Linked DNA regions of Gemmatirosa kalamazoonensis. Each later gene encodes a partner of the first gene's protein in a complex. Links are inferred from orthologs where the notes say so. Each region holds a gene or a part of one and is shown on either strand. Other genes may lie near its edges.

What was found.
Region 2: the proteins of glmM (region 1) and cdaA are in contact, whole or in part, in a crystal structure (PDB 7OJS), measured with the Bacillus subtilis proteins. The link is inferred for Gemmatirosa kalamazoonensis from one-to-one orthologs.

The regions. Positions count from the first base shown.
Region 1 is NZ_CP007128.1:4,511,978-4,515,218, reverse strand. What follows is about bases 263-3,190. They hold glmM (phosphoglucosamine mutase), read left to right. Parts: upstream 263-1,008; coding sequence 1,009-2,373; downstream 2,374-3,190. Other genes in these bases: glmS (glutamine--fructose-6-phosphate transaminase (isomerizing)), read left to right, coding at 2,480-3,190; J421_RS19660 (HD-GYP domain-containing protein), read left to right, coding at 263-864. Outside these bases: more of J421_RS19660, read left to right, coding at 1-262; more of glmS, read left to right, coding at 3,191-3,241. UniProt on the Bacillus subtilis protein: Catalyzes the conversion of glucosamine-6-phosphate to glucosamine-1-phosphate. Glucosamine-1-phosphate is used for cell wall biosynthesis.
Region 2 is NZ_CP007128.1:3,538,882-3,541,937, forward strand. Bases 263-3,005 are described here. They hold cdaA (diadenylate cyclase CdaA), read left to right. Parts: upstream 263-1,109; coding sequence 1,110-1,901; downstream 1,902-3,005. Other genes in these bases: folP (dihydropteroate synthase), read left to right, coding at 263-1,049; J421_RS15275 (serine/threonine-protein kinase), read right to left, coding at 1,906-3,005. In the rest of the region: ATP-dependent zinc metalloprotease FtsH, read left to right, coding at 1-64; more of folP, read left to right, coding at 168-262; more of J421_RS15275, read right to left, coding at 3,006-3,056. UniProt on the Bacillus subtilis protein: One of 3 paralogous diadenylate cyclases (DAC) in this bacteria, catalyzing the condensation of 2 ATP molecules into cyclic di-AMP (c-di-AMP). Upon expression in E.coli leads to c-di-AMP synthesis.

The DNA.
Region 1 (3,241 bases):
AGCGACCTCCGCATGCCCGGCACCGACGGCGTGGAGCTGCTGCGCACCATCCGCGAGCGGTGGCCCAACACGGCCGTCGTCATGATCACGGCCGTGTCCGACGTCGATGTCGCCGTGCGGTGCCTCGCGCTCGGCGCCATGGACTACCTCACGAAGCCGTTCCACCTCGAGGAGGTGCGGGCGCGCGTGCGGCAGGCGCTCGACAAGCGGCGGCTGCTGCTGGAGAACCGCGAGCATCAGCTCCGGCTCGAGGCACGGGTCGCGGAGCAGGCGCGGAGCCTGGAGAGCCTGTTCCTGGCGAGCATGCAGTCGCTCGCCGACGCGCTCGAGGTGAAGGACCCGTACACGCGCGGCCACTCGATCCGCGTCAGCCTGTACTCGGTCTCGATCGCCCACGCGCTCGGCCTCGGCACCGACGTGATCCGCCAGATCGAGCTCGGCGGCCATCTTCACGACATCGGCAAGATCGGCGTGCGCGAGTCCGTGCTGAAGAAGCCGGGGCCGCTCACCGAAGAGGAGTACCGGCACATCATGACCCACCCCGTGGTGGGGTGGAAGCTGCTGAACCCCCTGCTGTCGGACATGCCGCTCGCCCTCGACATCGTGCGGTCGCACCACGAGCGGGTGGACGGGTGCGGGATGCCCGACGGGCTGGCCGGGGACGCGATCCCGCTCGTGGCGCGCATCGCCGCGGTGGCCGACTCGTTCGACGCGATGACGAGCGACCGGCCGTACCGCGTGGGCCTGTCGATGGCGGCGGCGCGGCAGGAGCTGTGGCGCTGCGCGGGCACCCAGTACGACCCGGACGTCGTCGCGGCGTTCGACGCGGCCGTCGAGGAGGGGGAGATCTCGATCGGGGCGTGATCCCCGGCGCGGGGCGCCCGGCCGAAATCGTTGCCCGAGCGGGCCCGGCGGGCATACGTTACCTGCTTACCTCGTTCCCGACGGCCGCCCAGGCGGCCGGCTTCTTTTTTTCGGTACTGGGCGGCCATGGCGTACGAAGGGTTGATGGTCAGCGTGTCCGGCGTGCGCGGCCGCGTGGGCGAGGCGCTCTCGCCGGAGGTCGTGGCGCGGTTCGCGGCGGCGTTCGGCGCGTGGGCGACGGCGCGGCGGGGAGCGGGCGAGACGCGCGCCGTGGTGCTCGGGCGCGACAGCCGGGTGTCGGGGCCGCTGTTCCACCGCGTGGTGCTCTCCGCGCTGGAGGCGGTCGGCGCGGACGTCATCGACCTCGGGCTGACGACGACGCCGACCTGCCAGCTCGCCGTCGAGCACCACCACGCCGCGGGCGGCCTGATGATCTCGGCCAGCCACAACCCGATCGAGTGGAACGCGCTCAAGTTCATCGGGCCGAGCGGGTCGTTCCTGTCGGCGGAGGAGGGGGCCGAGATGCGCGCCGCGATGGAGGCGGGGACGTCGTACGCGACGTGGGACCGTCTCGGCCACGTGACCTCGGACTTCGACGCGGCGGCGCGCCACGTCGAGCAGATCCTGGGGCTTCCGTTCCTCGACGTGGAGGGGATCCGGGATCGCCGCTTCCACGTCGCGCTCGACGCCGTGCGTGGGGCCGGGGCCGTCATCATGCCGATGTTGCTGGAGCGGCTCGGCTGCACGGTGCGGGCGATCAACCTGGAGCCGGACGGGCGCTTCCCCCGGCCGCCGGAGCCGGTGGCCGAGAACCTCGGCGACCTCGAGGCGCTGGTGCGCGAGAGCGGGGCGGCGATCGGCTTCGCGACCGACCCCGACGTGGACCGGCTGGCGCTCGTCTCCGAGCGCGGCGAGGCGATCGGCGAGGACTACACCCTGGCGCTCGCGGCGCGCACCGTGCTCAAGCACCGCCGCGGGCCGGTCGTGACGAACCTCTCGACGAGCCGCGTGGTGGAGGACGTCGCCGCCGCGGCGGGCGTGGAATGCCTGCTCGCGCCGGTGGGCGAGGTGAACGTCGCGGTGAAGATGCGCGACGTGGGCGCGGTGATCGGCGGCGAGGGGAACGGCGGGGTGATCCTGCCGGAGCTCCACCTCGGGCGCGACGCCCCGCTCGGCGCGGCGCTATTGCTGCAATTGCTGGTGGAGGAGGGGCGCCCGCTGTCGGCGATCGTCGCCGACCACCCGCGCTACGTGATCGTGAAGGACAAGCTCGACCGGCCGCCCGTGCCGCTGGACTCGGTGTACCAGGCGCTGCGCGGGGCGTTCCCCGAGGCGTCGCCGGACACCCAGGACGGGCTGCGCCTGAGCTGGACCGACCGATGGGTGCACGTACGGCCGAGCGGCACCGAGCCGATCGTCCGGGTGATCGCGGAGGCGCCATCCCTGCCGGAGGCGACCGATCTGGTGTCGCGGTCGCGGAAGCCCGTGGAAGCGCTGTTCGCGAAGTGAACGCTGCGTGGCTGCGCAGCGGCGTGGGCACCAGGTATGACGCAGCCACGCAGTCACGCAGCAGACCTCGAGTCTCGAATCGGATTTCCCTGCAATCAACCGGGCCATGTGTGGAATCGTCGGATATGTCGGACCCCGCGCGGCGGCGCCGCTGCTGATCGACGGGCTGAAGCGCCTCGAGTACCGCGGCTACGACTCGGCGGGCGTGGCCGTGATGAACGGCAAGGTCGAGACGCGGAAAGCGGCCGGGAAGATCGCGCGCCTCGAGTCGGTGATCGGCCAGCAGCCGGTGCACGGCACGGTGGGAATCGCGCACACGCGGTGGGCGACGCACGGGGCGCCGAACGAGCGCAACGCGCACCCGCACGTGGACGAGAAGTCCGAGGTGGCGGTGGTGCACAACGGCATCATCGAGAACGCGACGGCGCTGCGCACGCTGCTGGAGCAGACGGGGCACACGTTCACGTCGGAGACCGACACCGAGGTGCTCGCGCACCTGATCGAGGCGAGCTACGACGGCTGCCTGGAGGACGCGGTGCTGGAGGCGCTGCACCTCGTGGACGGCACGTACGGCATCGCGGTGGTGCACGCGAAGGAGCCGAACAAGATCGTCGCCGCGCGGAAGGGGAGCCCGCTGCTCGTCGGCGTGGGTGACGGCGAGTACTTCGTGGCGAGCGACGCGTCGGCGATCCTCAACAGCACGCGCAACGTCGTGTACCTGGACGACGGCGAGCTCGCGGTCGTGACGCGCGACGGCTACAAGATCATGAGCCTCGACGCGCGCGAGCTGGTGAAGGAAGTCAACCGCATCGAGTGGGATCTCGACGAGATCGAGCGCGGCGGCTTCCCGCACTTCATGCTGAAGGAG
Region 2 (3,056 bases), 970 kb from region 1 along the record:
GGTGTTCCAGCCGAAGCCGTCGACGCCGCCGTTCCTCGGCGGTCCGGAGATCGCGCCCGCGTAACCGAGAGAGTCTCTCTACGCTCTACGCTCCACGCTCCACGCTCGCTTCGTCGCCCGACGGAGTGAGCGTGGAGCGTGGAGCGTAGAGCGTGGAGGACACGGCCATGCGCTGGATACTGCCGTCACGCGTCATCGAGTTAGGCCGGCCGTTCGTGCTCGGCGTCGTCAACGTGACGCCGGACTCGTTCAGCGACGGCGGGTGGCTCGCCGACGCCGACGCGGCCGTCGCGCACGCGGAGAGGCTGCTCGACACCGGCGCGGACGGCGTGGACATCGGCGGGGAGTCGACGCGGCCGCACAACGCGGGGCCGGTTCCCGTCGACGAGGAGCTGCGGCGCGTGCTGCCGGTCGTGAGCACGTTGCGCCTCACGCGGCCGGACGCGCTGATCTCCATCGACACGACGAAGGCCGAGGTCGCGCGCGCGGCGCTCGACGCGGGCGCGGACGTCGTGAACGACGTGTCCGCGCTGCGGCTCGACCCCGAGATGGCCCACGTCTGCGCGTCGCACGGCGCGGGTGTGATCCTCATGCACTCGCGCGGCACGGTCGCCGATATGGCGACGTTCGCGCACGCCGACTACGGCGACGACCCGGTCGGCGACGTCGTACGCGAGCTCGCGTCGCAGCTCGACGCCGCGCGCGACGCCGGCATCCCCGGCGGCCGCATCGTGCTCGACCCCGGGGTCGGCTTCAGCAAGCGCTCGGCGGTGTCGCTCGCGGTGCTGCGCGAGCTCCCGCGCTTCGCGGCACTCGGCCGGCCGCTCATGGTGGGCGCGTCGCGCAAGCGATTCATCGGCGAGCTCTCGGGCGTGAGCGAGCCCGCCGCGCGCGTGCACGGGAGCGTCGGCGCGCACGTGGCGGCGCTCGCGCACGGCGCGCGGCTGTTCCGCGTCCACGACGTGCGCGCGCACCGCGAGGCGCTGGACGTCGCCTGGGCCGTACTGAGAGGGCAGGAGGGCACGAGGGCAGGAGGGCACGAGGGCTGACGACTCTCCTGCCCTCATGCCCTCTTGCCCTCCTGCCCTGTCTATTAGGTTGGGCGCCATATGGACCTTGTCGAGCAGGTACGGCTGCTGAACTTCGGCTGGCGCGACGCGGTGGAGATCGCGCTCGTCGCGTTCGTGCTGTACCGGCTGCTCCTGCTGTTCCGCGGCACGCGCGCGGTGCAGATTCTCTCCGGCATCGCCGTGCTGTGCATCGGCTACGGCGTCGCGTGGGCGCTGCGGCTGACGACGATCACGTACCTGCTCGAGATCGTCTTCAAGTACGGCGCGTTCGCGCTGCTCATCGTGTTCCAGCCCGAGCTGCGCGCGGCGCTCGCGCACCTCGGCCAGGCGCGTGTCACGCACCTTTTCCGCCGCCTCGAGGAGGAGGAGGTCGTCGACGAGGTGACCGACGCCGTGGAGCGACTGAGCCGCTCGAGCACGGGCGCCATCATCGTCGTGGAGCGCGACGTGCCGCTCGGCGACTACGTGGAGACGGGCACGCCGCTGAACGCGAAGGTCTCGGGCGACCTGCTGACGACGATCTTCACGCCGTACTCGCCGCTGCACGACGGCGCGGTGATCATCCGCGGCGACAGCATCATCGGCGCGAGCTGCATCCTTCCGCTGTCGCAGGCGCCGATCGAGGACCGCTCGCTCGGCACGCGCCACCGCGCGGCGTTAGGCCTCTCCGAGGAGACCGACGCGCTCGTGCTCGTGGTGAGCGAGGAGACGGGGATCATCTCGCTCGCGACCGGCGCGCGTCTGGTGCGCAACCTCACGCCGGCGCAGCTGCGCGACACGCTCACCGGCCGACTGCCGCGCGGGGCGGAGCAGGCGATCGTCGCCGCCTAGCCGCTCAGCCTCCCGGCTGCGCCGCATCGAGCATCGACTGCAGCGTCGCCGCGTCGGGCTGCAGGTCGGCCGAGCGGGCGATGCCGGCGCGGACGCGCGCGAGCTGGATGCGCACGTTCTCGTGCGCGGCCACGACGTCGGTGCGCTGCGCGCGCACGAGCTCCAGCGCGGATCGCAGGTCGCTGACGAGCGACAGACGCCGGCTGAGCAGCACGGCGCGCGTCGTGACGCCGGCTCCCTCGGCCGACGACGGCGTGTCCGCGCGCCACGCGCCGTCGCCGCCATCGCCCGCCGCGCCGGGGCCGACCTCGGCGAGCGCCCGCTCGACGTCCTCCTCGCGCCGCCGCAGCGCGGCGAGCGTCGCGTCGTAGCGCTCGAGCAGCTTCGGAAGCTCGGGAAGGTCGCGGCGCACCGCGTCGGGCAGCACGACGTCCGCGCGCGTCGGATCGAGCGACGGTGCGGCGCGGTCCTCGGCGCGCACGCCGAGCCCCGCGAGGCGGAAGAAGAACAGCGTGAAGCCGCTCCGCCACAGTCGGCCGGCGAACGCCCACGACCGGCGCTCCGCCTTCGGGCTCGAGTTCAGGCCGATGATGAGCGCGACGATGGCCGCGATGTAGAACGGCATCGCGAGGCCGATCGAGAGCGGCTTCGGCCAGTGCAGCAGCCTGCGCGTGAACAGCAGCGCGATCGCCAGCGGCATGCAGGTCCCCGCGACGATGAACGCGCGCCGCCGCATGCGCGCGATGCGCGCCTGCCGCTTGCCGCTGTACATCACCGCGACTTCGGCCTCGCGGGCGTCGCGCTCGACGACGAAGGCGCGGATCACGTCGCCCGCGCCGTAGCCGTCGATGAGCAGCTGGCGCGCGCGGCGGCCGAGGTCGAGGAGGACCGCGGCGATCGCGCCGACCGGCCCGCCGATGATCGCCGGCCAGCGACTGCCGCTTCCGGGCAGGCTCACGAGCGAGAACACGGTCACGATGAACAGCATCATCGTGCTCTGCTCGGCGACGCGCTGGAAGTTGCGCACCTGCGGCGGCACGTCGACGGTGCGCGTCTCGACCTCGGTGAGCGCGTCGGCGAGCGCCTCGGCCGACGGGAACCGGTCGTCGGGCTGCTTCGCGAGACACCGATCGATCGCGGTGGCGAGCCGCGCCG